DNA from 4 places in the Paenibacillus sp. RS8 genome. Region 2 is predicted to be linked to each of the others. Evidence: riboswitches for the same ligand, from Rfam matches in the RefSeq annotation. Region 2 holds a riboswitch; each other region holds the start of a gene.
What was found. A riboswitch is a leader RNA that binds a small molecule or an ion and turns the genes downstream of it on or off. The one in region 2 is predicted to bind cyclic di-GMP.
Positions count from the first base shown of each region.

Region 1: another riboswitch for cyclic di-GMP. It lies ahead of ACDZ28_RS19635 (DUF6612 family protein); the one in region 2 lies ahead of ACDZ28_RS10065 (anti-repressor SinI family protein).
Region 3: another riboswitch for cyclic di-GMP. It lies ahead of ACDZ28_RS10875 (choice-of-anchor A family protein); the one in region 2 lies ahead of ACDZ28_RS10065 (anti-repressor SinI family protein).
Region 4: another riboswitch for cyclic di-GMP. It lies ahead of ACDZ28_RS07215 (NPCBM/NEW2 domain-containing protein); the one in region 2 lies ahead of ACDZ28_RS10065 (anti-repressor SinI family protein).

Region 1 is NZ_CP168131.1:4,144,501-4,152,204, forward strand. It holds gene ACDZ28_RS19630 (copper amine oxidase N-terminal domain-containing protein) at 88-1,305, shown strand; cyclic di-GMP riboswitch class I at 1,419-1,510, shown strand; gene ACDZ28_RS19635 (DUF6612 family protein) at 1,620-2,468, shown strand; gene ACDZ28_RS19640 (serine hydrolase domain-containing protein) at 2,765-3,937, shown strand; gene ACDZ28_RS19645 (ABC-2 family transporter protein) at 3,988-4,809, shown strand; gene ACDZ28_RS19650 (ABC transporter permease) at 4,839-5,588, shown strand; gene ACDZ28_RS19655 (ATP-binding cassette domain-containing protein) at 5,611-6,609, shown strand; gene ACDZ28_RS19660 (TetR/AcrR family transcriptional regulator) at 6,600-7,169, opposite strand; gene ACDZ28_RS19665 (ketopantoate reductase family protein) at 7,332-7,704, shown strand, end outside.
Region 2 is NZ_CP168131.1:1,963,860-1,971,563, reverse strand. It holds gene ACDZ28_RS10085 (hypothetical protein) at 1-1,118, shown strand, start outside; gene sipW (signal peptidase I SipW) at 1,120-1,707, shown strand; gene ACDZ28_RS10075 (TasA family protein) at 1,799-2,419, shown strand; gene ACDZ28_RS10070 (helix-turn-helix domain-containing protein) at 2,579-2,908, shown strand; gene ACDZ28_RS10065 (anti-repressor SinI family protein) at 3,115-3,270, opposite strand; cyclic di-GMP riboswitch class I at 3,298-3,382, opposite strand; gene ACDZ28_RS10060 (2-oxoglutarate dehydrogenase E1 component) at 3,855-6,722, shown strand; gene odhB (2-oxoglutarate dehydrogenase complex dihydrolipoyllysine-residue succinyltransferase) at 6,775-7,704, shown strand, end outside.
Region 3 is NZ_CP168131.1:2,122,315-2,130,018, reverse strand. It holds gene ACDZ28_RS10900 (ATP-binding cassette domain-containing protein) at 1-585, opposite strand, end outside; gene ACDZ28_RS10895 (ATP-binding cassette domain-containing protein) at 576-1,430, opposite strand; gene ACDZ28_RS10890 (Gx transporter family protein) at 1,460-2,017, opposite strand; gene ACDZ28_RS10885 (NusG domain II-containing protein) at 2,001-2,390, opposite strand; gene ACDZ28_RS10880 (alpha/beta hydrolase) at 3,121-4,056, opposite strand; gene ACDZ28_RS10875 (choice-of-anchor A family protein) at 4,227-6,449, opposite strand; cyclic di-GMP riboswitch class I at 6,560-6,650, opposite strand; gene ACDZ28_RS10870 (hypothetical protein) at 7,037-7,534, shown strand.
Region 4 is NZ_CP168131.1:1,333,444-1,341,147, reverse strand. It holds gene ACDZ28_RS07230 (Crp/Fnr family transcriptional regulator) at 1-362, shown strand, start outside; gene ACDZ28_RS07225 (EAL domain-containing protein) at 412-1,401, shown strand; gene ACDZ28_RS07220 (hypothetical protein) at 1,517-2,083, shown strand; cyclic di-GMP riboswitch class I at 2,241-2,327, shown strand; gene ACDZ28_RS07215 (NPCBM/NEW2 domain-containing protein) at 2,583-7,704, shown strand, end outside.

The DNA of each region.
Region 1 (7,704 bases), 2.2 Mb from region 2:
TCATCATGGAATGGGACGGAAATATAGAAGAAGTTGAATTAAACAGGTAGAACAAATTACGCCATTATTGAGAATAGGATGTGTTAAATGGTTAGAAAGTTTGCGGTTCTTTTACTGAGCTTTTGCTTGATAATGACTACACCGCTTGTTATAGGGACAGCGTCTGCTGACAAATCTATTCAGTTGTTTGTGAATAATGTAAGGGTTGCTGGCGTTCATCCGATCTTAAAGTCTGGTGTTATGTACGTGCCATATCGCCAATTTTTCTCCGCCATGGGTTATAAGGTATCATTTGATCCCGATACTCGTAAAATCTCAGGGGTCATAAGAGGTGCTGAAATCGAATTCTGGGCTGGTGAGGCTATCATCTACTACGACGGAGTGACTTATTATTTGGATAAAGAGATTCCTGTCCTTAATGGACAAGTGTATCTTCCTCTTCGTTTGGTTAGTAACTTAGCGAAATATTCGGTTAGTTATGATCAATCTAAGCTATCCGTGAGCTTGAAACCGTACGGAGAGGGTCAGGACGCTGCTATTCAAGAACTACTTACGAAATACTACGAAACGTTTAGTCCCCGTTTATTAACATCTGATAATCTTAAATTAGGTTATATGAATCTAGAATATGATTATGAAGCTAATCAACCAATCAGTGAAATCGCAGTTAAAGACTTCAAAGTGACAATAGATCGGATTGAATACACTTCTGCTAGTGAAGCGAATCTTCAAGTAACTTACATTAAGAACACAGAAGAATTGAATCGAGAAGCTGTGTATCTTTTCGATATTCGATATGAACGAGGACAGTGGAAGATCGCGAATGATAGCTTGATTTTTAATCGTATGGAGCTTCCTGCGGATATTGATAAGAAAGCTGCGGCTATTATGGAGAATCATCAAACCGAGCAGAATGCCGTATTGGCAGATCTAAGAACCTATTACAATGCGTATAACTCCGAAAATCTTGATCTTACTACCCAATATACAGACCCCTCGATTATTAAAGAATGGAATGCTGTTGTGTTCAGTTCGGTGACATGGGAAAGTATGATGAAGGGGCACTTTGCCAATTCTGAATCGAGGTACTTGCTAACCGACGAACGAGTCGTTTACCTAGGAGAAAAGGAAGCTGTCGTCCAAGGGAAACTCGATTGGAGCGATGTTACATACAATGAAGGGGGGGACAATGATAAATACGAAGCTCTTATTTACTTGAAATATGTTAAGGGTCATTGGACTTATAATACTGACACCAGCCTAGACCAGGATTTTGATGAAAGAGAAAACAGCAATTTGAATTAAAATTAATCTATTACCTTTATTGTGAAGATAAATGGAAGATAAGTCGTTTACAGGTAAATATGACCATGCTAAAATTGGCAAAGGGACAAACATCCTTTAAACTAATTGAATGTCCGCGTTAAAGGTAAAATCATCGAAAGATGATGACACAAAGCCATGGGTCTAAAGCCTTTCTACAGAAGGAAATGATCGCCAGGCCGCCATAGGGATGTCTTATGGATAGTTCTGAAGGACGTGTAGTCTATTTCGGGCTGTTTTTATTATTCCAACCTATACGGCGTTACATTATCGCAAGGGGCCGAAAGGGGAAGTACATGAAGAGTTTTTTTAAAACAATAGGTACAGGGTTGGCAGCGGGTGCTTTATTGCTGTCCGGAACGGTCGGATGGATGTCTAATCCTCAAGTTGTGTCTGCAGCTACGACAGCAGCAGTCACTGCGGATCAAATGATCAGCAAAGTAACGGCAGCCTCCAAAGCACTAAAGAATTTCCACTTAGATGTGACCAAAAAACAGGATATTCAAAGCGGAGGGGTGCGTATCAGCAACACCAACACACTGAAGCTGGATATCAACCGTCTGCCGAATTTTGCCGCAGCAGGCACCGTCGATAGCAGTCTTTTAAAAACATCTTACAGCCTGTATGCCAATGACAAGGAGTATTACTATCTTGTAGACGGAAGTGAGCTTATCGATGAATCTGAAGACGAGGGTTACGACGATGACGGGGAGCCCATCGATCCCAATGCACAGTATTGGCTTGGACTGGAGAAGGCGGAGTGGAATGCTTTTTACTCGAAAGGTCAATATGATCCTGTTTCCATGCTTGATTCGGTCAAAAGTTATAAAAAATCGATGAAAGTCAACAATGTTGGCGCACAGACGGTCCTACAGTTCACGATAACTGATCCGACAGCAGCTAAGGGAATAATCGCGCTGTATGACCAGGAGAATCTCTGGGATGGTGAGACCGTTCAACCGAAAAGCGTAACTTGGAAATTGTTCGTCAATACTAAGACCTGGCAGACGGAAAAGCTGACAGTCGATCTGAGTTATGTGCTGACCAGTGACGGAGAAAAAGATACATACACCACGAAAATTGAAGCTAAATATTCCAAGAATAACAAAGGTACAGCCATTGTAAAGCCGGCTGAACTAGAATAATAAAGGCATTTCATATCGAGTAAAAAGCGCTGTTCAATAGAGCAGCGCTTTTTGCTCGATTCTTGACAGTGGCTACCGGTAGTGAGATCAGTAAAGAATAGTTAAATATATAATTGACCTTCCATTTATTAGGGTTTTAGCGCATGCTATTTATGTAATTAATAAACTGAATTAATTTATAAGTACGTGAAATATCATGTTGTAACTATTACATTGACAAGGTATTATGAGTTAGGTGTATATTTACATTTATGATAATTTATTGCGTGTTTATTAAAATTAGGGGAGTGTGAACGATGTTATCATCCACAGAGCTTAGTAAGCTGCACGAAGTGAATTACAGGGAGGACCGCTTAGAGGCACTTAATCATTTTTATGGGGATCTCTGTGATAAGAAAGTAGCTGATGGTTATATTTATTCTCTAAGTCGTTATGGGAAAATATTTGCTAATGGTGCCGGGGGACGTTTCAGTTACGAAGAAGACAGCACCCAAGAAATGAAAACGGATACAATCTTCCGCATTACTTCAATTACAAAGCTGTTTACAGCGACAGCGATCTGGCAGCTTGCGGATAATGGTAAGATTTTTATGGGGCAGCCTGTTAGTTCTATTCTACCAGAGTTTGATGCGGATCCTTTTAAGCCGATTACAATTGCCCATTTACTGACTCATACCTCCGGCATTGCACCAGATCATGGCACTATAAGTGATACTTACTATAAAAGTGCTTGGTGGTATATTTATGAATCTGAGGTTGGGAAAGAAAACTGGATTCAAGCTGGACTTTCCTATGGGCTTCATTTTCCAGTAGGGACGCAATGGATGTATTCATCGTTCGGATATGTGATCTTGGGTGCAATTATCGAGAAAATAACGGGTGTTTTTGCAGAAGAATACATAATGGACAACATTGTAAAACCCTTAGGCATGAAAGATACTTTCTTTGTTATACCGCCAGAGAAAGCGAGTAGGATCGCCATTCGTTCGGAAGGGGCCAAGGAATATCTTCAGAAGCTGCAAAACGGGGAATTTACGGATGAGGAACAAAGGTCTGAAGAAGAAATCAAGCTTCCCGGAACTGGAGGGGGGTTATATTCAACAGTTACTGATATACAAAAGTTCGGAATCATGTTGCTTAACCAAGGGGAATACGAGGGTGGTCATATCTTAAGTCGTATGGCTGTTCAAAGAATGACCAAGCGGTTCAATACTGAGAAAATTCCAAACTACGCATGGGGAGATGGAGGATCGGATCGTCCATACGGACTTGGGCCGGACCTTCGATTTAATGTAAGTACTTCTTACTCTGAAGGCACTTATTTTCACGAAGGGGCAGGAGCATGTGCCTTGTTCATTGACCCTATAGAAAAGATGGTTGCCGCTTGGTATCTCCCTTGGCATAAAGGGGTATGGGATGGTAGAGGCGTTTTTGGCACACATAATGTGATCTGGTCCGGACTCGAATAAGAAGTTTGCTATTTTTTATGAAATATCTACAGATAGGCAGGATGTGACTTATGTTTGAGATGATAAAGCACCGCTTTCGCCTTATGAGAGCGGTTGCTTTTGTTACTTATAAGGAATGGAGTGCGTACAGGACGCATTCGATGGTTTCTATATTTGTGGGTCCTGTGTATTTTTTGGTGCAGTATTATATATGGAGCGCTGTTTATAGTGGGGAATCTTCTATTAACGGAATGTCGCTTTCCCATATGCTCTCTTATTTTTGTGCCACGATGCTGATTAACTATTTGACCATGGATTTTGCCGATTGGAATTTACAAATGCTCATCCGCACGGGGAAGTTCATTACCTTCTCTTTAAGACCGATGAATCATATGTTCTATGCGTTGTCTCAGAAGGCAGGGCATAGGGTACTTGGACTTCTATTTGAATTTATACCCTGCTTTATGATTTTCTTTTTTATTTTTCATATTGATGTTTTGCCAGCAAATTTACTTTATGCAATTCTTTCGATAGCAATGGCTTTTATGATGAATTTTTTTATCCATTATAGTATTGGAATGGTCGCCTTTTGGATGGTGCAGTCCTCTAGTATTCGTAACTTTTTTAGTCTTTGCGAGGGGATATTCTCAGGATCGCTGATTCCATTAGTCTTTTTTCCAAAATCCTTACAAATGGCGTCCTTTTTCTTACCGTTTCAGTATACGACCTTTCTTCCTGCAATGGTCTATACAGGTAGCTATACTTTAGCTGATATAACCTTACCTATTCCTCAAGTTTTGTTGCTGCAGCTTATAGCCGTTATGATTGCCGGAATAGTCTGCCGGGTGTTGTATGCGGTGTCGCTTAAGCATTTTACGGGGGTGGGCGCATGAAACGTATGTTTTTAATATACAAAACTTGTATGAAGGCGAATATAGCTTCTGCTATCACTTATCGTGTTAATTTTATTCTTAATAGTCTTATCATGCTTATAGGGAATGTGTTGTTTCCTCTAGTAACGGTATTCATTTATAATTCGAATGCTTCATTTGCAGGATGGACCTTTAAAGAGGCGCTGTTAATTCAATCTGTTTTTATTTTATCTACGGCTTGTGCCGGGATTTTTTTTAACGGAATTATGTGGAATACGATGTCCCATGTGGTGGAAGGAACGCTGGAAGTGGTATTAATTAAACCTACCTCGAGCTTATTTTTACTATTGGCTAGATCTTTTGAATTCGAAAGCATCGGGCTTTTAGGAGGTGGCCTAGTCATGTTCGTTTACGCACTTAGCGGAATTGAAGAGGTGACGTTCAGCTCTTGGTTATTATTCCTGTTGTTGTTTGGAGCAGGGCTGCTGGTCATGTTTGGGGTGGCACTTATTGTGGCGGCGATTTCCTTCAAATGGGTGGCGAATTCCCGCTTGCCGGAGATGTTTGAGAGTATTAAGTCTTTTGGACGATATCCAGGAACGATTTTTCCAAAAGCAGTCGTAGCCGTGAGTTCTTTTCTGTTTCCGGTTTCGATGATTGCTTACTTTCCAGCCTCTACACTTATTGGACGATGGGAAGCCTATTTTTTTATAGCGATTATCCCGTGTGTGTTATTTGCTGCCTTCGGAATTTGGCTCTATACCTATATGCTTCGTAGTTACAAAAGTGCCGGGGGATGAATTTGTATGAAGGAGAATTACAGTGGATATTATTACCGTCAAGAACTTAACTAAGCAATATGAAACGTATCACCGTGGACAGGATGCAAAAAGTGTATTTAAAAGTCTGTTTCACCGTGAAAAATCGATTATTACCTCTGTAGAGGATCTTTCTTTCAATGTTGGAAAAGGAGAAATCATTGGCATTCTAGGTCCAAACGGTGCGGGGAAATCTACGACTATTAAAATGCTGACAGGCGTTCTCTACCCTACATCGGGAGAAATAAATGTTCTAGGATACAACCCTCATAAGCAGAAAAATCAATATGTTAAACAAATCGGGGTCTTATTTGGACAGAAATCGCAATTAATATGGGACATTCCCCCTTTGGATAGCTTTTATATGAACAAGGAAATTTATGATATTCCTACAAACGACTTTCGTACAAGACTAGATCGATTTGTTAACATGTTTGAGATCGGCGATATTATCACTAAGCCCACGCGCACCCTTTCACTGGGAGAACGAATGAAATGCGAGTTTATTATGGCGATGCTTCATTCACCGCCTGTGGTTTTTTTAGATGAGCCGACGATCGGGCTGGATGTTATAGCTAAACAAAGAATTAGAGAATTCATTAAACAAATGAATCGGGAAGGCACCACATTTATTCTAACGACACATGACTTGGAAGATGTGGAACGTTTGGTTCAAAGAGTACTTATTATTCATCAAGGTAAAAAAGTATATGACGATAAGTTCTCTGAACTTCGACTTCATCTGGGTGCGAAAAAGGTAGTCAGGCTTTCTGCTGCCACAACTATTGGTGAGATTGATCTGCCCGGGACTCTGCTATCGGAAAGAATATCGGATTACGAAGTGGAATTAATGATCGATACCGGGCAATGTAAAATGGGCGAGTTTCTACATATTCTTAGCGAAAAGGTAGAGATCCTTGATATTTCCATTAAGGAGATTCCTATTGAAAAGATTATCAGCTCCATTTATGAGATGGATATGGGAGAACATATTCAAGCTTGAGAACGGATCATCTGCAGATTTAGATCGAGCATGGACCATAACTTTTCAGTGATCTCTTTTGCAGAACAAGGATTACTATGGGTAAACCACCATTCAATCACTCCGACAGTCGCCGAACTTAAGAATTGCACAGATATATCTTTACTCAGCTCATCTAGATTAAAATTGTTTTCTAAAAATTGTACCTTGATCTGCTCATTTATCATTTCTTGTAATTGGTTTCTAAAGGAGACCAGAGCTTTATTTCTTAATAAAGTCTTATAAAAGAGAGCATTCTCCTCCAATTGTTCCAGCGTGCGGAGTAATGACGTTTTAGAGGGATTGGGTTCGGTTACATCCTCCACTGCGGAGCAACTTTCAATTAGTTGTTGGAGCTGAGCCTCCAGGCATTTATCCATCAGATCGTATTTATCCGCATAATGGGAATAAACTGTTCCGCGGTTTACATCAGCACGCTCTGCGATTTCGTTGATCGTTATTTTCTCAAAATCTTTTTCAGCCATCAGTTGAATTAATGCATTCATGATGGCTGTTTGGTTTTTTTTAATTCTTCTATCCATGGTAATACTCCCTTTTATTAAACAATGTATTGGTTTCTGTTGAAAAATCAACAAAACCGATCAAACTAACGATTGAACCCTACCGGAGATGTGATAATCTGATTTTATCGAACAGTTGATCGAAATTCAACAAATGTCTAAAAAGGGATAGAGGAGTTAAACATGAGAGTATTAGTTTTTGGAGCGGGAGTTTTAGGCAGCTACCTTGCGCATGTTCTAGTGCGTGGGGGGAACGATGTCACAGTGCTTGCCAGAGGGAAGCGTGCGGAGCAGTTGACGAAAGACGGACTTGTTCTTCGCCATTATTTTCAATACAAAAACACTGTAGATGCTGTGAAAGTCATCTCAGAGCTTCGACCGGATGATCGCTATGATCTTATTTTTATTGTTATGAAATACAATGATTTTCCAGCTGTATTACCTATTCTAGCTAAGAATCAGAGTCAGAATATAATTCTTGTGGGGAATAACGGCGATGCCCATGGCATGCAAAAGGATCTTCAGGATATGAGCAGTATGAGAAAAAATATACTCT
Region 2 (7,704 bases):
GAGCTACTACGCAAGCGACCAGCACAATTAGCTTTTGCGAAGTCTTTCCAAACTCGATCAAAGGGCTTCTAACAGAACTCAAAGATCATATCGAAAAAGCTACTGCTTTAAAAGGATCGCTACAAAGCTATGCCCCTTCAGGCAGTCTCTCAGATGTTTCGGGAATAGAAGGCATGTCGCTGGATGAGCTTGATGTCGCAGCGCAAGAGATTTCCTCGCAAATCTCCGCGCTTCAATCTCAAATTGATGGCGTTAATGAGCAATTGGCCACCAACAGCCAAATTTGGAACGAAATCAATAGTGAGCTGAACGCAGCAGCAGCCGTATTATTCCAGATTGGAGGATATATGACCTCTCTAGATTCAAACTGTTTAGAAATCAAGGATGAACAATTCTTCAGTGAGCTGCAAAATAGCCTGAATCAAAGTGGTGTAATCTCTGAATCCCTGAATGCTTCCTTAAATGGAGTCATCCAATACCTAAATTCTATTCACGACATCGGTCTTCCGTTTGCTTCGGTAGTGACCAGTGATGTATATGGACAACCAGAGTTACGCAATGAGGCGTTTCAGCAGCCGTTCCCCTACCTGATTGCTTTTAGTCAACCGGCTGGCAATATCTCTAGCGAGCTTACCTCCACTTATGAAAATCTCAATACTGAAATGAATGATCTTAAAGAATCAGCTACTTCAGGCATCAGCACTCTTCAGAGTCAGCTCCAATTGATCAGTCAAACCCGCGAACAACAATTGGAAGCCCTTGAGAAAGCCCGATTAGAGGCGCTGGAACAAGCGAAGAAAGAAGAACGTTTGGCCCTGGAGAAAAAAGAAAAGCAAGAAGCAGAGGACAAAGCGAAAGCTGAAGCTGAAGAGAAAGCAAAAACGGAAGCGACTCCACCGACAGGTGAAGCTGCTCCAGAGAACATAAATAAAGAGCAACCTGAAGCCCCAGCTACTAACCCGGTCGATACGGAAGTTGGTGAAGAGCCAACGATTCCACAAGATATACCACAGCAAAAGGTTCCTCAGGAGACGCCAAAGGCGGAAGCTACAACCTCTTCCCCGCCGGCAGCAACACCAGCTCCTTCGGCCCCTCAACAAGACAAAGGTGGAGAATAATATGCGGATTAAAAAAATGATCAACAATACATTATCGAGCATCATGCTTGTGATCTTTATTCTGCTGGTGATAGCCGTAGTGTTATCCAAGGCCTCCGGCGGTGAACCTGCCTTCTTCGGATACCAGATCAAATCGGTACTCTCAGGTTCGATGGAGCCAGGGATTCAAACCGGATCGATTGTCGCTTTAAAACCCGGAGGAGATATGAATCGCTTCAAAAAAGGCGATGTTATCACCTTTAGAAATGAAGAAAACCTGCTCATTACTCACCGTGTTGTAGAAGCAACAATGAACAATGCTACTGGTGAAGCCATGTATCGCACGAAAGGCGATAACAATGATGCGCCTGATATGAACCCTACCAGTTCCACGAATGTTGTAGCTGAGTATGCAGGGGTCACCGTACCTTATGTAGGTTACGCTATGAATTTCGCAGTTTCCAAAGCTGGAAGTGTTGTGCTCATGATCGTACCAGGCTTGATGCTCCTGCTCTATGCCCTGTATTCATCATGGAAGGCTGTAGCTGCACTCGAAAAGAAAAATGCGGCTATACTGCCCACCTCTCCACCTCCAACTGAAATACAGTAATTCGTTGATTGTCCGCTTCCGCTTACGAACCGGAAGTTACAATATATAACTTTTATAAAAAAACCACAAAAACCGAGGAGGAATTTTAATTATGGGTATCAAAAAAACATTGGGTCTTGGCGTAGCATCTGCAGCACTGGGTTTATCATTGATTGGTGGAGGAACTTTCGCTTACTTTAGCGACACTGCACAAAGCACCGCTACATTCGCAGCAGGTACACTGGATTTGAACTCTGATCCTTCTGTTATCGTTGATTTGAAGGATCTGAAGCCAGGCGATACGATCAAAAGAGACTTCAAACTAAAAAATGACGGTACACTTGATATCGGTTCGATCCTCCTCAAAACAGCTACCTCTATTAATGATGTAGGTGGTAACAACGGCGCTAACGATTTGGCAAAATTCATCAAAGTTAAATTCCTGGTGAATAAAGATAAAAGCGGCATCTTACCTGGTAGTGAAGAGAAAGTAGTTTGGGAAACTACCCTGGCCGATTTGAAGACTCAGACACCGGATCTCGTAAAAAACACTGGACTTGATGCAATCTGGGGTACTAGCGAAGCATCTGGAATTAAGGCCGGCACAAATGATAGCTTTACCGTTCAATTCGAATTTGTTGATAACGGCCAAGAGCAAAACTACTTCCAAAAAGATTCATTAACTCTGACTTGGGATTTCGTAGGTAAGCAAACTGCTGGATCCGCTAAATAATCTAATAAGTCTTCCATTCGAAGAGCAGCAGATTCTTATTCCGGAAAGCGGATAAGTAGATGCTGCTTTTTTCTTTACAATAATCTTTGTCGAATTTATTGATATTTGCTATACTAATAACAAAAATTACGGAGGGGCGTCAGCATAGTGCCACAAAATATGGGCCAACGTATCCAGCATCTCCGCCTAGAAAAGGGATTGTCCCTATCTGAGCTTGCGGACAGAGCGGATGTTGCTAAGTCGTATCTTAGCAATGTGGAGAGAAACATCCAATCCAATCCTTCAATCCAATTTATCGAAAAGATCGCCGACGCGCTTCAGGTATCCATCCACGCTTTGCTCTATGGAGAACCTAATGATGCTGAGGAATCACCTTTAGATTCGGAATGGTTCCGATTGGTGCAGGAAGCTATGGCCTCAGGCATAAGCAAACGCGAATTCAAGGAGTTTCTGGACTACCAGAAATGGCGCCTGGATCAGAAGGATTAATCCTTCCATCTGATCTGATAAGATCCTCTTCTACTCATACTATCAAGCATAAGCGCCTTCGTTCTCCTATATGGACTGCGAAGGCGTTTTATATTCTACTAGAATATAAGGACAGTGTTCATCTGAAACTTATAACTTCTTATATAAAGAAAAAAAGCACAGCGAGTTATCGCTGTGCTCATTTGATATGTAATGCTCTGAATGTATTACTGCACGGCTTGCACAGTCTTCTCATGAAAGAAGCGACGAATTTCATCTGCCTTTATGCCAGCCTTCTTAGCTGCTAATAATAAATGGACCCACTCTACGTCTAGATCAATGACCTGCTGTTCTCTGTTGCTTCCCTGGTTGGACTTGTCCAAAAAATCTCCTCCTAAGATTTTACGTCCCCAGGCAATCCGGCTGTCATAGTATTTCTACCTTAGACCCGCGACTTTGTGCCCCTGCCTTTCGGCAAGTTTACCTTTTACTGGACCCTTTACGTGAAAGGATCTACTTTGAAATATATGAAAAACGCTAACTGCAATAACATTATACTATACTAAAGTGAAAAAGTGTGTCGATTTCTGATTAGTTTTTCCATTAAAAAACAAAAAATAGAAGTTCTTTTATAGAATTTCCTGTCCTATTATCGCGATACTCGTCTTATTCATAAAATTATATAAGCCAATATAACAATGTCCAATTCCCTATTTAGTTAAAATTAAGGATAATAGAATCATTTTAGTAGGCCTTTAGAATGGGTAATAAAAAAGAACAACTCTTTATTTAGTAGAACAAGCTAACCCATACCATTTTGCGAACGTATTAGACGAAAGAATGAATTGATTACATGTGTGGAAAGTAGCACAATAAGATGAGGAATGAAACCGCAATCATCACAGCTCCTACAAGCATTGACACAAAATGTCACGTATGGAGTTCATCCGTTGAGGAGGATGTATTCATGGCAGCCAAAGAGCCCTATAACGAATCCATTTGGAGTAAGTATTATGGACCCAATTTAGGCTACATTCAAGAAAGATACGAGCAATTTGTGAAAGACCCAACCACCGTAGAGAATAATTATCGCGAACTTTTTACAAATTCGGGTCCCCCACCATTAACACCGGATAGCGAACCGGCTCCACAGCCTCGCATTTCAGGAGACACCGAATGGCTTAGAAAAGCAGTAAGAGCTTCCAAGTTAATCGCTAATATTCGTATATATGGCCATATGGCCGCTGAAATTGATCCGCTTGAGCGGGACCACAATCCCATGGCTAAATATCTCGAACTTGAAACTTATGGGCTGACCCGTGAGGATCTGATCGCATTACCTGCCACACTCATTTGGGAGAATGCACCGAATGACGTGCATACCGGATGGGATGCTGTTCAGCGTATGCGTCAGGCATATACCAAAACTATCGCCTATGAATTCGGGCATGTGCATGAGGAAAAAGAATTGCAATGGCTGAATAGACAGGCAGAATCCACTAGCTCACCGGCACCTTTAAATAATTCAGAACGCAAAGAACTACTGAACCGCCTGATTCAAGTAGAGCAATTCGAAACCTTCCTCCACAAGACCTTTGTGGGTCAGAAACGTTTCAGCTTGGAAGGCAACGACGCTCTTGTGCCGATGCTCGATGAAATCGTACGCGCTGCTGCGCATGACGGCGCAGAGCATATTCTGATGGGTATGGCGCACCGCGGCCGTCTCAACGTTCTCGCACATATTTTAGGCAAACCTTATGATATTATATTTTCAGAGTTTCATCATTCTCCAAACAAGGAGCTCTTCCCTTCCGAAGGCTCTACAGGAATTAACTATGGCTGGACGGGTGATGTGAAATACCATCTCGGTGCAGACCGCGCTGTCCGTGAAGGAGAAACCGTACGCACAAGAATAACACTAGCGAACAATCCAAGTCACTTGGAATTCGTCAATCCTGTCGTGGAAGGTTTCACTCGTGCCGCTCAAGAGGATCGGAGCACTGCCGGGCTGCCTAAGATTGATACCAGTAAAGCTATAGCAGTGCTAATGCATGGCGATGCTGCTTTTCCGGGTGAAGGGATTGTTGCAGAAACACTTAATATCGGCAAACTTCAAGGTTATCAGAATGGTGGAACGATCCATATCATTGTTAATAACCGGATCGGCTTTACGACCGAAAGTGAAGACTCCCGTTCTACGCATTATGCCAGTGATATCGCCAAAGGGTATGAAATCCCGATTGTCCATGTCAACGCTGATGATCCGGAAGCCTGTGTAGCAGCTGTCCGTTTAGCTAGCGCATATCGCCACCAATTTAAAAAGGATTTCGTGATTGATCTCATCGGCTACCGCCGTCATGGTCATAACGAAATGGATGATCCTGATACTACACAGCCTATTGTTTACAGTAAGGTGCGTAAACATCCAACCGTCTACAAGGTTTATGCTGAGCGACTACAGCGTGAAAAGATTCTTACAGCTGACGATGTTAAAGAGATGAATGCTGCTGCAGAAAGCGTTTTGCAACGTGCGTATGATAGTATGAAGGAAGGCAATCACAAGAAAAAAGAACCAAAAGCCTTCATTCCTTTAGAAGCGGAACACGCTGCGCCAGGCTCAACAGCATTATCTATCTCCAGTCTGCAGGAGATCAATCGTGAACTGCTGACTGTGCCAGAAGGATTCCAAGTCTATCCGAAGCTGGAACGAATTCTGCAACGCCGTAAGGATGCACTGAATGAAGGTGAGAAGGTCGACTGGGCACTTGCTGAGTCTCTCGCCTTCGCTACCATTCTAAAAGATGGTACGCCAATTCGCCTGAGCGGCCAGGATGCTCAGCGCGGAACCTTCGCTCATCGACATCTAGTGCTGCACGACAGTAAGACTGGGGAATTGTTCTCTCCGCTTCATCAGCTGAGTAATTCCCGCGCTTCCTTTGGGGTATACAACAGTCCGCTGTCAGAAGCATCGGTATTAGGCTTTGAATATGGTTATAACGTGTTCGCACCGGAAACCTTCGTGATCTGGGAAGCACAATATGGCGATTTCGCTAATGCAGGTCAAGTTATATTTGACCAATTCATTGCCGCTGGACGCGCCAAATGGACGCAGCGCAGCAATCTTGTCATCATGCTGCCTCATGGTTACGAAGGACAGGGACCTGAGCATTCCAGCGGTAGATTGGAACGCTTCCTGCAATTATCCGCAGAAGAAAACTGGACCGTTGCCAACTTGACGAGCGCCTCCCAGTATTTCCATCTCTTGCGGCGCCAAGCGGCGTTATGCGGACAGGAAGATGCAAGACCGCTAGTCATCATGACGCCGAAGAGTCTCATTCGTAATACACGGAGCGCTTCTGCCGGAACTGAGCTCGCCTCAGGACAATTCCAGCCTGTGTTATCAGAGCCTCTGCTAGGCAAAAAACCAGGTGAGGTTAAGCGTCTTGTAGTCTGCAGCGGTAAAGTAGCTATCGACATCCAAACAGAACTCGAAGCTGCCTCAGACAAAGATTGGTCTTGGCTACATGTACTTCGCCTAGAGCAACTCTATCCGTTCCCAGAACGTGAACTGAATGCTCACCTAAGCTCGTTTCCAGCTCTTCAGGAAATTGTCTGGGTGCAAGAAGAGCCGAAAAATATGGGTGGCTGGAGCTACACCGAACCTCGGTTACGCTCCATTGCACCGCAAAACACCAGCGTGAGATATATCGGACGTCCTGAACGTTCCAGTCCAGCCAGTGGTTATGCAGATGTTCATAGCTTTGAACAGCGTAGAATTGTTTCAGAGGCCCTAAAATCAAATTCACAAGTACAAACGGCTGTACCGTCCTCCTAAGAGGACGGTATCACAATAGCGTAAACCATTATGTTTGGGGAGGTAACGGCCTGTGTCAGAAATCTTAGTACCCGATCTGGGAGAATCTATATCCGAAGGAACCATCTACAAATGGCTGGTTAAAGAAGGCGACACGGTAGGTCAAGGCGATGTGCTTGCTGAGTTAGAGACAGATAAAGTCAATCTGGAAATTAGTGCGGAGGTGGAGGGTGTCATCTCCTCCATCCTGCGTCAAGCGGGCGAGAACGTAGCCGTTGGCGAAGCCATCGGCATCATTGGAGCCGCTAGCGGCAGTAAGCCGCAGGCCGCTGAGAGCAAAGCGCCTGAAGCGGCACCGGCAAGCGGCAGCGCAGCAGCCGCACCTGTAGCAGCGCCCGAAGTCGCTGTAGCGGGTGGCGAAAGCCCCGCTGCACTGGCATCGCCGGGCGCACGCAAGCTGGCACGGGAGCGCGGCATCGACCTCGGCGATGTTAGCGCCCGTGATCCTATCGGCCGGATTGGTCAGGCCGATGTGTCGGGTCATGGTGCAGCAGCGCCACAGGCCGCTGCACCGGTAGCTCCGGCGCCGCAAGGCAAGCCGGAGCCAGCGAAGCCGGCAGCGAGCAAAGCCGCGCCGGAGGATGGCAAGAACGTGGAGCGCAAGCGCATGTCGCGCAGACGGCTCACGATTGCCAGCCGCTTGGTAGAAGCGCAGCAAACCGCAGCTATGCTGACTACCTTCAACGAGGTGGATATGACAGCGATCCTCGACATCCGTAAACGCCGCAAGGATGCCTTTAAAGAGAAGCATGAAGTTGGACTAGGCTTCATGTCCTTCTTCACCAAAGCCGTGATCGGTGCGCTGAAGACGTATCCACTGCTGAATGCTGAAATCGATGGTGAAGATCTGGTCGTTAAGAAATTCTACGACATCGGTATTGCCGTTGCAGCTAAGGAAGGTCTGGTGGTTCCAGTTGTCCGTGACGCGGATCGCCTCAGCTTC
Region 3 (7,704 bases), 160 kb from region 2:
CTGCTCACGGCATAACCGCTCCAGCAAGCGGATTAGCTCTGCACGGCTAATGGGATCAAGCGTAGCCGTAGGTTCATCCAGAACGATGACCTCAGGGTCCATAGCTAGCACAGATGCGATAGCTGCCTTACGCATTTGTCCACCGCTCAATTTAAAAGGATTCCGTTCTAACAGCGCCAGATCCAGACCCATATCCAGCATGGCTTGTCTTGCACGTGCCTTTGCCTCTTCTAGGCTCATGCCAAAGTTAAGGGGGCCGAAGATGAGATCCTTTTCGACCGTATCTTCAAACATTTGCTGCTCCGGAAATTGAAATACCAATCCGACTCTACGGCGCAGCGGCATCAGCTTAGGTGATTTCTCACCCGCCTGGATGGTTACATCGAGTACTTTTACCGTACCCTCCGTTGGTTTCAGTATCCCGTTAAACAACTGCAGCAGCGTCGATTTACCAGAGCCTGTCGCCCCGGCAATCCCAACCATAGAGCCAAGTGGAACACTGAGGTTAATGTCGCGGAGCGCCGTCAGCTTCCATAGGCTTCGGTCAGCATAAGAGTAGCTTACTTGCTGTAATTCTATGGCCATAACGTGTCTATAAGCTCCTTTTCACTGGCGGGAACATCCACATGAATGCCCTGATTCTGCAGTTCACGTGCAAGACGCCAAGGGTACGGCTCACACAGATGGCATTTTTGCAGAAGCTCCTCGTTCCGGAATAGCTCCGCCGGTGTAACATCAGCAGCCAGACCACCTCCATGCAACGCAAGCACCCGATCCGATGCCAGAATCTCATCTGCATCATGCGTAATCATAAGGATCGTATACTTTCCCTCCGCTCGCATATCCTGCAAAATGCCAAGAAGATCATTTCTGCTACCCTCATCCAACATAGAAGAGGCCTCGTCAAAAATGACGATGCCTGGTTCCATAGCCAAAATGGAGGCGATAGCGACACGCTGCTTCTGACCTCCAGACAGCTCACTCGGGTGTTTGGATAACAGATGATTTATTCCCAGCCTCGTCGTATATGAGTGCAGCCGTTCAGCCATCTCTGTGTACGACAAACAAAGCCCTTCCAGGCCGAATAAGATATCTTCCTCTACAGTGGCTCCAATAAACTGATTATCTGGATTTTGGAACACCATACCGATGCATTGCCGAATGCTGCCGATCGTTTCCTCACTCAGCTGCATACCACTAACCACAATTTCGCCAGCACTCTTAGGCAGCAATGCATTTAGTAGCTTAACTAGCGTTGACTTCCCGCAGCCATTAGGACCAACCAAGCTAACCCATTGTCCCTGTGAAATAGATAACGTTATATTTTGAAGAATCGGATGCTCAGGATCGTAACCAAACGATACCCCATCCAGAGAGATGATAGCTTGTCCTTCTCCCTCTAATTCTTGACCTTCAAATGATTCATTCATGTTAGTCATCCTTCCGCTGATGTGACTAATCAGTCCAAAAACTCTTCAAACAACGATATTTTTGACAATGAAGCCACCAAATAACGGACTGCATAGCCCACGGCAATTCCTGTTACTACTCCAGTGATCAGCAGCATGGGAAGATAATAAAAAATACTAAGGGATGAGAATACCATTGAAGCTGCCAGCAGCTGACCGATATTATGTGCAATCCCACCAGCTATACTAATTCCGATCAAACTTATACTCTTACCTTTGCCGCTAATCAGCATTAATACGAACATTACAACAAAGCTAAAAAGCGAACCGAATAAACTGAACAGTAAGCTTGAAAAAGTACCTAGCAGAAATGCAGTGAGCAGTGTTTTGAGGATGACAAGCAGGAATGCGTCCCGTCCACGTAAAAAGTAAATACAAGTCAAAATCATGATGTTGGCTAATCCTAGTTTAGCACCCGGTACCAGTCCCATTCCTGACAACGGAATCTGTGCCTCTATTAGACTAAGCACTACCGCCACCGCGGCGAAAATCGCAATAATTACCGTTCTTTTTAAAGCTGTTGCAGATTCACTACTGGACATAGGCATCTATATCATCCTCCCCCGACGCACTCGTGATTTCCACTAATACTCTATGCGGTAGACAGACAATCGTCTGTTTGGGCAGGGTAATAAAACCGAAACCTAGGCACACTTGATCCGGGCAGTCAGCATCATACATTTCAATCCCGTAATCATGCACCTTCAAGATGTTATAACCACGGTCGGTACGGACCTCAATGGTTTGTTCTTCTTTTGTAAGCTTTACCGTTTTAAATAACTCGCCGTCCACTGTCACATTGGCTACGAGATTTTTACCGGCCCCACCTTTATCATCATTGTCCGAAAACCATCTCGGTACGAGAAAAGCGAGCGCAGCAATTAACACGATGGAAATCAACCACACATCTGCGCGTTTCATAAAAATCTCCCTTATTTTTTAATTAAAATCCAGACTTATTAATTATAACGGTCTACCCTCAATCCTTCAATCAATGTTGGGGTTTAATGTAAGTTTTAGAGAGTAGTTCACAAAATAGGCACGCAAAATAGCCCCCGTAGTCCCATTCCCTCTGGCTTACTAGCTTTTCCGAATTAATCCGCAAATAATCCGGCATAAGTTATATTCGAATCAATCGCTCTATCTTGCTCTACTTGTTCCCCTCCTAAATAAAACTACCCTTATCTTGGAATTGATTATTATATTTGTCTTTTTAACAATACTGTGTTATATTTATATCGTATTTGTTTTTCGATATATTGAATATCCCCATCAAGAAGATGTCAGGCCGACTCATTTACACATCGGCATTTTGGACACAGAGGCTTTATGTTTTCTTGCAGAAACTTTCCTTTTTATGAGACTAAATTCGAAATATAGCATTCCGATTCACACTGGCGCGGTCAATGGAGCCGCAAGGGCAAAAGAGAGGTAGGGCTTTTGTCGTATTGGAAGGATTATTCTCGCCACACGGCTGCTGGAAATAACAAGGAATTAAGACACCCGTTACTCACGAACGGCGGGGGATGAATATAACGAAAAAGCATGGCTGTACGAACCTTACACAAGGACACATGCCATGTGTGGAAAAATATAGGCGCCCGATAACCGCTACTTAGCGGATATCGGGCGCTGTCTACGTTCAGGGCATCTAATTTACATAACGATTCACAAAAGCTGTTACTACGTTTATATACCCCGTCTTATCCATATCATAAGCTAACCCATGCCCCGCTTGCGGCACTACGAACTTCTCTTTGGGACTCTGACATGCTTCATACAATTCATTCATCATACTATACGGTACAAAATTATCCGCATCTCCATGAATAAAAAGAATCGGCACCTTCGCTTTCCGCACTTGCTTCAAGGCAGATGCCTCACTAAAGCTATACCCTGCCTTCAAACGAGTAATCAGACTCGCACTTTGGATAAAAGGGAAGCTTGGCAAGTGATACATACGCCGCAACTGGTAGGCTAATTGTGCTTTAACTGAGCTGTAAGCGCAGTCTGAGACAATAGCTTTGACCTGCGGTGGGAGATTTTCTCCTGAGGTCATCAGCACGGTAGCACCCCCCATAGAAACCCCATGGAGCACCAGTTGAGCACTGGACCCAATCTTTTTAATCATATATTCAATCCACTGCAAATAATCCTTGCGCTCATGCCAACCAAAACCAATATAATTCCCAGCGCTTTCCCCATGCCCCCTGGCATCGGGAATCAGGATATTAAAGCCCAGTCTCTCGTAATAGATTTTGGCGTACGCACCCATATCCTTCCCTTTTCCAGAATAACCGTGGGCTAGAATCGCTGTACGTCCCTCAGCATGATCCGAAAGGAGCAAGTATCCTCTTAGTTGCAGCCCGTCCTCAGATATAATCTCAACATTCTCAAAGCTCTGAGTGGAAACCCAATCCTTCCCCTCCCCCCAAGAAGCCCCGGCAACCGGGGGATCAGCCTTCAAATCACGATTATTACTCAGAAATTCCTTCGGTGCTCGTTTAATAGCAATACCATAAAAGAAAAAGCCCGCAAAGATCAGAGCCCCTATGACGATGATCGCACTAATGAAGAACCATACCAATTCATCTTCCCCGTCCTTTCCTCATATCCGTTGTAAATCAGTATAGCATCTGCTTAGATTGCTCCAAAATATAACAATCATTACAAAATAAAGCCGCTATCGGAATATGTCCCGAAAGCGGCTCTTTTCTGTTCTGGCATACCTTATGTTCTCGTTACAAATACCGTTTATTATTTCTTGTTAGAGAATCTATTTCTCATTAGCAATCCAATAAGTGCAAAACCTAGACCAGCTACATAATAAGGGACTGGACTTGATTCTCCCGTTTTCGGAAGTTCATCCACAGGTGGATTACCTAGCGGGATTGTATCATCCACCACGGCGATATCCTCTGGTGACGGTGTTGGCGTTACCTCCGTTACTGATCCTAATGGGATCTCGTCATCATCAACAAGCACCTCTGTACTACCCGACGGTGTTGGTGTTGGTACTGGTACTGGCGTCGATGAAGCTACAGGTCCAAGTGGCACAGGGTCATCATTAACGACGATAATGCCAATTACGGAGGATGGCGTTGGTGTTGGGAATACCGGAGCCACCGGTGACGGAGTCGGTGTTGGTGTTACCTCAGACGACGGAGTCGGCGTTGGTGTTGCCTCAGACGACGGAGTCGGTGTTGGTGTTGCCTCAGACGACGGAGTCGGCGTTGGTGTTGCTTCAGACGACGGAGTCGGCGTTGGTGTTGCCTCAGACGACGGAGTCGGCGTTGGTGTTGCCTCAGACGACGGAGTCGGCGTTGGTGTTGGCGTCACGTCCGGCGTTGGTGTTGGCGTTACGTCCGGCGTTGGTGTTGGCGTCACGTCCGGCGTTGGCGTTGGCGTCACAGTCGGCGTTGGTGTTGGCGTCACGTCCGGCGTTGGTGTTGGCGTCACAGTCGGCGTTGGTGTTGGCGTCACGTCCGGCGTTGGTGTTGGTGTCACGTCCGGCGTTGGTGTTGGCGTCACAGTCGGCTTTGGTGTTGGCGTCACAGTCGGCGTTGGTGTTGGCGTCACGTCCGGCGTTGGTGTTGGTGTCACAGTCGGCGTTGGTGTGTGTGTTGGTTTTGGTGTGTGCGTTGGTTTCGGCGTTGGTGTTGGCTTCGGCGTTGGTGTTGGTTTCGGCGTTGGTGTTGGTTTCGGCGTTGGTGTTGGTTTCGGCGTTGGTGTTGGCTTCGGCGTTGGTGTTGGTTTCGGCGTTGGTGTTGGTTTCGGCGTTGGTGTTGGTTTCGGCGTTGGTGTTGGTTTCGGCGTTGGTGTTGGTTTCGGCGTTGGTGTCACGGTCGGTGTTGGCGTCACGGTCGGCGTTGGTGTCACGCACGGCGTCGGTGTTGGTGTCACGGTCGGCGTTGGTGTTGGCGTCACAGTCGGCGTCGGTGTTGGCGTCACAGTCGGCGTCGGTGTTGGTGTCACAGTCGGTGTTGGTGTCACGGTCGGCGTCGGTGTTGGTGTCACGGTCGGCGTCGGTGTTGGTGTCACGGTCGGCGTCGGTGTTGGCGTCACAGTCGGCGTCGGTGTTGGCGTCGCAGTCGGCGTTGGTGTTGGTGTCACGGTCGGCGTTGGTGTCGGAGGTGGTTCCTCCCCTCCATATGGATACCAATGCATCTGTACCCCACCAGCAAATCCCTTTGCAATCAGTGTCCCATGCAGTTCACCAGAATTATAAGTTACTTTCGCATGCGGAGCTAGGATAGTTCCTTCTATCGTTAAACTTCCTATGTTTACAGTGCTAGCTTCATAAAAATTAAATAATACCTTGTTAGGGCTGCCTCCCCATATTTGAAAACTTGGAATTTCAACTGAACTTCCACTAACGTTAACGATAACTGTGGCGTTATTTGCAATATTAAACTGTAAGCCATTAGCATTAGCGAAATCGGCAGCACTTAGATTAAGAACGTTAAATGATTCCGGAGCATCAATTGTTATTTTCCCATATTCCTTTTTGAAAGTTCCAACTGTAGTAAGTGAAGAGAATTCATTAGAACGTCCGATAAGAAATTGCTCTTCAGCATCAAAATCAATAGGCGTTCCTTTTCTCGCTGGTTCTTTAAGATCTACACCGTTGCTGGAAAAAACACCACCATAAACGGATGCTCCATGAATAGTACCATTAGTAAAAGTAATGTCATTACCAGCAATAAGGACATCTCCACCTGGATTATCCTTGGATACGCCGTAATTCTGCAATGTAATGTTACCTTTGGCGGCAAGGCGCCCATGAACCTGATCATTAGATTGTTTGAAATCCCCAAAAATAAAAGTATTAAAATTCCCTGCAATACCTAACACAGGTGTAGGAGTATAGGGAGGTACCTCCCCTGCTGCATTTACCAAATGCCCTCCGGAAAGTCCATTGCCTACCATTAAAGCCCCCGCTAATACTAGTGAGAGTAGCGGTTTTATTCTTCTTTTCAAAAAGCACACCTCCTAAATCTATCATTTATATCTAATCAGAATAATTACCAGAAACTCTAAAAGACCTAACAACAAAAAAGACCGCCAAAAAAGAAGTAGAATTCCCTTCTCATGGCAGTCGGACGGTCATAGTGTCCTTAAGACACTTTAGACTCCTGGACTTTGCGTCCCACCCTTTCGGGCGGTTTGCTATTATCATGATTATATATGTATACCCTTTGCAAAATAGAACCGGCAGTTTAAGCATCCTATTAAATAATCGTCTATGACTTTTAATACTTTTGAACTAATAATAGTTTAGCGCTCCGCCCCCACAAATGTCAATCAATTCCTTTTAATAATCATACACATTAACCAGCACAAAAAAAGCACCTAAAGGCGCTTCACGCAAAAGTTTTTATTCAATTTTAAAGTAACTGTATATAGCCTAATATCGATATCCATAATGGAATACTAAAAATCAAACCAAATACCAATCCACGGCGGAGACTTCCTTCCTCTCTCATCCTAATTCTCCTTTTCATAAGCCTAAATCATTAATTTTTATTATTACAATTTTAATATATTTTATTCTTTCTATTTTAGTTGTGAATTTAATCACATTGGACTGGCTGTTTAGAAATACCATTGATTATTTTTGGGATATCGGGGTAGAATACGAATATACGTTCCCATTAGAGGTGATGAGATTCATGCATAGAGCTGAAAGCAGAGACAACATGCTGGTGAAATCTTATTTATTGCTTCCGATGATTTTATCAGCTTTCGAACGGGACTCCGCCATTTTATCTACACATTTACGAACGCCCGCCCCCTATCTGGAGGTTCTTGGAACCGCCGCGGCAGTAGCTACAGCAGATCTAAGAGATGTTCGTTCGGAAATGAGAAAACGGGGAATCAAGGTATATGAGCAGAACAGGCTCAACACAGGGATAGAAGCCAAATTTATATGTCGCGGATACCATGAACGAATGCTGCTGTTAAACGACATCGTTGCTGCACAAGCTGCTATTCATATGCGCAGATATCTCGGGCTGGATATTTCATCTTTTAAGAGCTATGAAGGGCAGTATCAGATTAAGTAAAGCCGCGTAAAAAGTTACGCCCCTCCCCCCATTTCCATTAGCGAACAAAAAAATAGGCCTTACCATGGGAGTTGGCAAGACCTAAGAGATTTATACCACAAAACACTGGGGGGTGTTTGGTGTCTTCAATATATACCCCGAACCTGAAAATAAGATGATGCTCACATGAA
Region 4 (7,704 bases), 630 kb from region 2:
AGCCATTTGAGCAGATGCTTGCCAGCTACCCGTTGATTAAGGAGCAATTGATGCTGCTGCAAATGGACCGTTTATTTTTATCGAATCGGTTATTACATGAAATGAAATTTCATGATGCGAGAGCGCGTGCGGTCTTTACACTAAGAAGACTATACCAAAGATTCGGAATAGAGGAGCAAGGCAAGCAGATGATTGATCTCCGATTAACCCATCAGCAGTTCGCGGATATGATCGGAACGTTAAGGGAGACGGCTACCCTTGTGCTTAAAGATCTGCAGGAGCAAAAGATTATTGATATTCAACATCAGCAGATCACCGTGTTAGACCCGAAGTATTTACTAGAGTATACGGATTTCGATTGAGACGAGCAGTTCCGGGATCTTTTTCAGAGAATTGATTATTAAAGGGGTTATGAATGTGGCATGTAATCATTGTGTAGTAAGAGAGCTGAATTTTGAAATCAAGGCTCATGGTGAGCATAATCTAAGGATTTTACCTGAGGTTATTCATCACTTGAGTAGAAGTAATACGATACATAAGGTAGAAAAAAATGTGATTACGATTAAGGAGGCTGGGGTGCGGGATTTTCTAGATTTCTGTAATGACCATATGGAGTCGGAGCAGTTTGAATTCCGTATAGATGACCAAACATGGAGACCTCTATCCGAATTACCCACTGTACTTAATATGGAGTGGATTGATGAGGTTATAACTAAGGGCTTAGTTACTTGTCACTTCCAACCGATTGTGAACGTACGGGAAGAGATTTTTGCATACGAGCTCCTATCCAGATTTAAAAAAGAAGATGGGTCCCTTATCTATCCTAATGAGATTTTTGCGGCGGCACGGAATCGTGGGCGTTTATATGCTTTAGACCGGTTATGTAGAATGACTGCTGTAAAATATGCTGCACCCTTAAATAAAAAAACCTTTATTAATTTTATCCCAACGTCGATCTACACGCCAGAATTCTGCTTAAGATCAACCGTTGAACTGGCCAATCAATTAGGCGTCGATCCGTCTCTTTTTGTCTTTGAAGTTGTTGAGACGGAGAAAGTGGATGATCTCGCTCATTTGAAAGCTATTTTGACATATTACAAGGATCGGGGATTTGAATACGCTTTAGATGATGTTGGCGAGGGCTTCAGCACAATCGAGATGTTATTGGAGCTTAAACCCCATTACATGAAGCTGGATATGAAATATGTGCAGGGTGTGTCCAGCGATCTGAACAAACAGAAAATAGCTAAACAATTTTTACAAAAAGCTTTAGAAATCCAATCCGTTCCTTTAGCAGAAGGTGTGGAGTTTAGAGAGGACTTTGAATGGCTTAAGCAGAGTGGTTATCAGTTGTTTCAGGGATATTTATTTGGAAAGCCTGATCCTATTCCCAAACAGTGATCCTAAGGAGCATATCTCCGTCTAGAGGATGAGATGGATTTCAGGTCAGAGTCTGAGTACAGGTAAACCCCGGGGTTGTATAATTAAGGTAATTGAGAAGGGGGACGGGATGGATATGAAATGGCATAAGTACATCACGCGCTGGGCGGATTCTAGAGGGTTAGGTGGACGGGAAATTGATTATCAATGGCCGTCTCCATCATTTCCGGTGGTAAGTATCCGCAGCAATTTAGGTCGATACTCAGGTCAGGGGTATGGTCACGGAAGCAAGCCACAAGTGAAGACGGCTGTTGGTTTAATTGCTATTGGAGATGTAGCTATAGGCTTGATATCCATAGGTGCAATAAGCGTCGGTGTACTATCCGTAGGTGCTATATCACTGGGGATGTGGTTAGCGCTCGGAGCGATAGCACTTAGTTGGCTTGGCTTTGCCGCGGGAGCAATTGCGATTGCAGGAGTGGCTGTGGGAGCGATCGCGATAGCCGAAAAAGCATTGGGAGCGATAGCCATAGGCGATACGGCGTTTGGGGCGATAGCCATAGGGCGAATCGCTGGAGGTGCGGTAGCTATTGGACAATGGGCATATGGTGTAATCGCTGTTGGAGAGCATGGTTTCGGGTTAATTCCGATCACGGGTGATGTGTGGAATTGGTTCCGGCGTTTGTTTGGGCTAAGAGATTAAGCCGCTAAGCAGTTCTAAAGTATCATTCATAGTCTGGGATAGTTAATAAAAAATATCTATCAGAACAGAAAAACTAATTGCAATTACCTATTCGGATTTCATACCAATTAATCATGCGATCAGATGTAGCGTTATGTTACTCTTTGTAATGTATTCGAAACTTCATAGGCAAACCTATGGAAATGTAGGGACGCAAAGCTATAGGGACTAAGGTTATTATAACTATTGTCAGCCAGCTGCCAAAGAGTGTATTACGCTTTTTGTTAAAATATAAGTGAGTATAAGTTATACACCTATACTTAATGTCTTATATTTCTCGCTTAAACGCGTATCGTCCTTAGAAGGGCGTCGGGGCGTTTATGCTTGTTAAAGTTTAATAAAAATTAAGTCTTAATTTTTATGGACTTTATACGCAATCAAGCTACTCTTTTGGGGTAGTTTTTTTTGTGCCCATTTTTGGGTACTGAAGAGATTCATATTACATCTGGGGGTAGAAAAGATGAAAAAAATGATTGCAATCGCTACATCGGCAGCCATGATAGCCAGTTTTTCGAGCGAGGCAGGTTATGCTTTAGCAAGTGATGTAAGCAAGGTAAGTGTAGTGAACAGCGTAGTACAAAGCAAAGCTGAGCTATTAAGCAGTGCGTCAGTTATTCCGTTTGATCTGTATGGAAAGGCTATCCTTAGCGCTTATAACGATGTTTTTAAAATGAATCCTGCAAATATTAAATCCATCACGAATAATGGTGGCAACTACTCAGGTTCACCAATAGCTAAGGCTATTGATGGCGATATGAGTACGCATTGGGAAACGGGCAAACCGAATAGCTCAACGTTTACGAACGAGGTTGTCTTTGTTTTTAATGAGTCCACGGAATTAAATAGAATCGTATATGCTGCAAGACAATCCGGTGCAAAGGGTAAGGGGTTTGCTCAGGAATTTGATATTTATGGCTCAACTACGGATGCAGGCGATTTTACACTAATATCCTCTGGAGAATATAAAGGCGGAGCAGGAGATGTTGTGGAGATTGAGTTTGCACCTACAGCTTTCAAGAGACTTAAATTTGTCTACAAAAAAGCTAACCAGGATTGGGCGAGTGCGGCTGAATTTTCTTTTTACAAAGAAGATGCCATATCGGCAAAGATGAAAAACTTATTTACAGATGATACCTTGAGTCAAGTTAGTGCAGCATTTAATACGGTAGAGAAGTTAACCGCTTTAGAACAAGAAGTGCAGTTACATCCACTGTACACGCAGTTTCAAGCAGATATAGAGAATGCAAAGGTGCTTCTGGAAAACCATCAAGTAGAGGAAACGGCAGCTAAGGTTTCGAAGTTAAAGGGGTATGGCACAGCATATGAAAATGCCTATAGCGAAGCTTACAGAATGCCAAACTCAAACGTATCAAAAGTAACGGTGAATGGTGGAAGCTACCCAGGTACGAAACCGGAATACATGCTCGATGATCTGCCGAATACACATTGGGAAACGAACAAAAATAATGACGACAGCTTCACGAATGAAGTCGTGTTTGAATTAGCACAGGCCAAAGTATTAGACAGAGTGGCTTTCCTGGCTAGAGATAATCGCAAAGGGTTCCCAGAAGCTTTTGAAATCTATGCATCAGAGACGAGTAAGGGAGAGACCTTTCAGCTCGTATCTAGCGGAACCGCGACTAGTACGAACGACTTTCTGGAGTTTAAATTCGAGCCTACGAAGTTTAAAAGATTGAAATTCAAGTTCACAAAAGCCAATATTAACAGACCTTTTGCGGCTGAATTTAGATTTTATACAGAGGATAAAGTAAGCGAAGCTGTGAATGGTATTTTCACAGATGGAACGATGAGTGCGGTTGTTCCTGCTTATAATAGCGCCAATGCAATCAATGAATTAGAAGAGGCGGCAAAAGTACATCCGCTCTATCCAATCCTTAAAGACTCATTGGATTTGGCTAAGAAGCTAGTAAATGGTGAAGTTCAAACCGAAGGCACCATTATTGAGGCTGAACAGCGTGGGGATATGAAAAAGCATGCACAGCAAAACCTGAGAATTGGTTTCGGTACGAACAACCAACCTACGGGACTCGTTGCAATGCCTGGAGATACGATCAATATTTATGTAGATGCAGCTTCTACTGATAAATTACCTGCAATAGTATTTTCGCAACAAGAGGCGGCTTGGAATGTTTGGGCTAGAAGCGTGCAATTACGTCCTGGTAAAAACACTATAACCGTTCCTGAGTTTGCGACGAATAGTTATTATGCACATGATGTGACTAAGGGCGGTACAGTGTATATCGTCAATCCATATACAGCTGAAGAACAAGGGAAAGCACCTTTGATCCGGTTTGAGGGGCTTACGAAGATCCCTATGATGACAAAGACCACAGATCCAGAACAATTCAAAGCCTTCCTAACCACCTACAAACAAAAATTAGATGAAGATAAGGCAGCACATCCGAATGTTCAAGATCGCAAGCTTATTGATGTGGTAGAAATGGTCAGCGATCATGTTATTTTTACAGGAACGGCTACAGAAGCCTATAACAAGTTTATTACACAAGAAAACAATCCACTGAATACCGTAACCGGCTATGATACTTGGATGAAGACGATCTTTGACTTCTACGGCTTGGATGGCAGCAGCGAGATTCATGATGCCAAGCTAATTCGTGAAAATATTCGATTGATGCAGCCTTATGGTGCAATGTATGCCGCGGGAGATCATACTGGGATACAAATTGGGACCGTAGCGACGATGTTAGGTGATTTTAACAAAGTCTATCCAGGTTGGGGATTGAATCATGAAATTGGGCATCGCTTGGCTATGGGTGAACGGGAATATGGTGAAGTAACTAATAATATGGTGTCTATGTTGATGTCAGTCTATGCGGATTCTATTGATACTCGTATTCCTTTTGAGAGTGATATTTATAAATATGTCCTCGAAGAAAATAAAGTGGTTATGAATCAGCAGGGCTTATTTGCACAGCTCGGTGCCTACTGGCAGTTGGAATTGGCGCACCCTGGTTACTGGACCGAACTGACCAAGCTGTACCGCGAGCGAAAGGTATCCCTTCCTAACGGTGACAATTCCAAGCAACAGTATTTAGTAGAGTTCTCCTCCGAAGTGTTGGGGCTGGATTTAAGCAGCTATTTTGCCAGACATGGCTTCACTGTGAATCCAGAAACGAAAGAGAAGCTGGCTAAATATCCAGCACCGAAAAAGCTATGGTATTTAAATAACTCGGTGGTTCATTATGAGGGCACAGGAATAGCAGATAAGAATGTTGCCATAAAGGTTAATATCACACCTAACGCTACAGCTAAATCGAACACATTAAGCTTTAGTATGAATAAGGATCTGAAGAAAGATTTCTTAGGGTATGAAGTGTATCGAAATGATGTGTTGGTTGGTTTTACCGGGACTGACCAGTTCGTGGACACGAACGTAGATAGCAGCGTCAATTATACGTACAAGATTGTTGGTTATGATAAGAAGCTGATCGCATTGAAACCAGTGCAGGTTAAAGCCTTCAAGCCAGCCCTGTCTGTTGAAGATCAAATTACATTAAAGCTTAATCAAGCCTTTGACCCGATGAAGGATGTAAAAGCGGCTAACTATCAAGGCAACGATATTACTGCTGATGTTACCCTGAAATCAAATACCGTTGATGTAACACAAAAAGGTGACTACGAAGTTGTATATGAAGTGAAGAACGAAGGGGTTACAGAAACTAAAACTACACAGGTTACGGTAACGAGTGACTATGCTTATATCTCAGACCTTAATGCCAAATCAGTCGTTGTTGGTTGGGGTGAATTAAAGAAAGATAAAGCCGTTTCTGGTGGAATCATCACCCTTGTTCGACAAGGGCTAGCTGCGACTTATGCCAAAGGAATTGGTGTTCATGCCAACTCTGAAGTTGTTTATGATATTGAGGGCAAAGGATATGACTTCTTTGAAAGCTATATCGGAATCGATCAAGCGATGAAAGGAAAGCCATCTTCTGCAACCTTTGAAGTGTATGTAGATGGTGAGAAGAAATTCGCGAGCGATGTTTTCCGGGCAGGAACGGAGCATGGATTCGTGAAAATACCAGTGACAGGCGCGCGCGAAGTGAAGCTGGTTACCACAGATGCTACAGACGGTAATGCTTCAGATCATACGGTATGGGCGGATGCAAAGTTTACGAATACTTCAAGCAAACCGATTATCACAGTGCCGGAAGAGACAACTTTCGTGAAGTTGAACAGTGAATTTGATGCTTTGACCGATGTGACTGCCTTTGATACGGAAGATGGTAACTTGATTGGAGCGGTTGAAGTAAAACCGAACGGGTTTACTTCAAGCAAAACAGGCACCTACAACGTCGAACTGTCAGTTACAGATCGGGATGGGAATACAGCTGTAAAGACTAGAACAATAGTTGTTTACAGCGCTAGTAAATACTTGAGTGATATAGCTTGGCAGTCGGCAAGAACGGATTATAATGTAGTTCGTAAGGATAAGGCAAGTACTAACAACCCGATTAAGCTACTTGTAAATGGTGTAACCAAAGAGTTTGCGAAGGGCTTAGGAACGCATGCTAACTCTGAAATCGTGTATAATCTGGAGGGTGCTAATTTCGAATATTTTGAAACGTATGTAGGGGTTGATCGAAATATCCCAGAGCAAAGCAACTCTAGTGTGATCTTCAAAATCTTCGCTGATGGGGTAGAAGTGTATAATAGCGGACTGATGAAATTTGGCTCGGAAGCTAAATTAGCCCGAATCCCTGTAAAGGGTGTAAATGAATTGAAATTGGTGTTAGATAATGCAGGTAACGGAAATGCTTCAGATCACGGCGATTTCGCGGATGCGAAGTTTATGATTCTGAATAGTACGCCTGAGCTTACCATAGCTAAATCTGTATCCACTAAAGTAGGACAGGAAATAGCAGTAAGTGCAGATTATTCGGCAACGGATTCAGAAGATGGTGACTTGACGGCTCAAGTAAAGGTTACGGGTGAAGATCAAGTTAAATGGGGCAGAGCTGGAAAGTATCCGATCACTTACACAGTAACCGATAGTGATGGAAATACGACTACCAAGACTAGAACAATAGCCGTAGTAGACATGACGGACTTTACGTATCTGACGGATTATGATTGGAATTCTACTCAGAACAGCTATACTGCACCTTTGAAGGATAAATCAATTAGTGCCAATGCACTGAGATTAACAGGCGAGGGCAATCAAATAGTGTCCTACGAAAGAGGGATTGGAGCGCACTCTAACTCGACGATTGTATACGATCTAAGCGATAAGAACGCGGACTACTTCACTTCCTATGTGGGTGTAGATCGACAAATGTACGGTTCTGTCGGTTCGGTGAGCTTTGAAGTATTTGTGGATGGAGAGAAGAGATTCGATAGTGGTGTCATGGGCTCCAGAGATCCACAGAAATTCATCGAGTTGGATATTAACGGAGCCAAGGAGCTGAAATTAGTCGTTACGGACGGCGGAAATGGAAACGGATCTGACCATGCCACATGGGGGGGAACCAAACTACATTTCGCGAATGGAGATCACCTGTTCACTGGAGATCTGGAACAAGCGATTGCAGCGGCTAAAG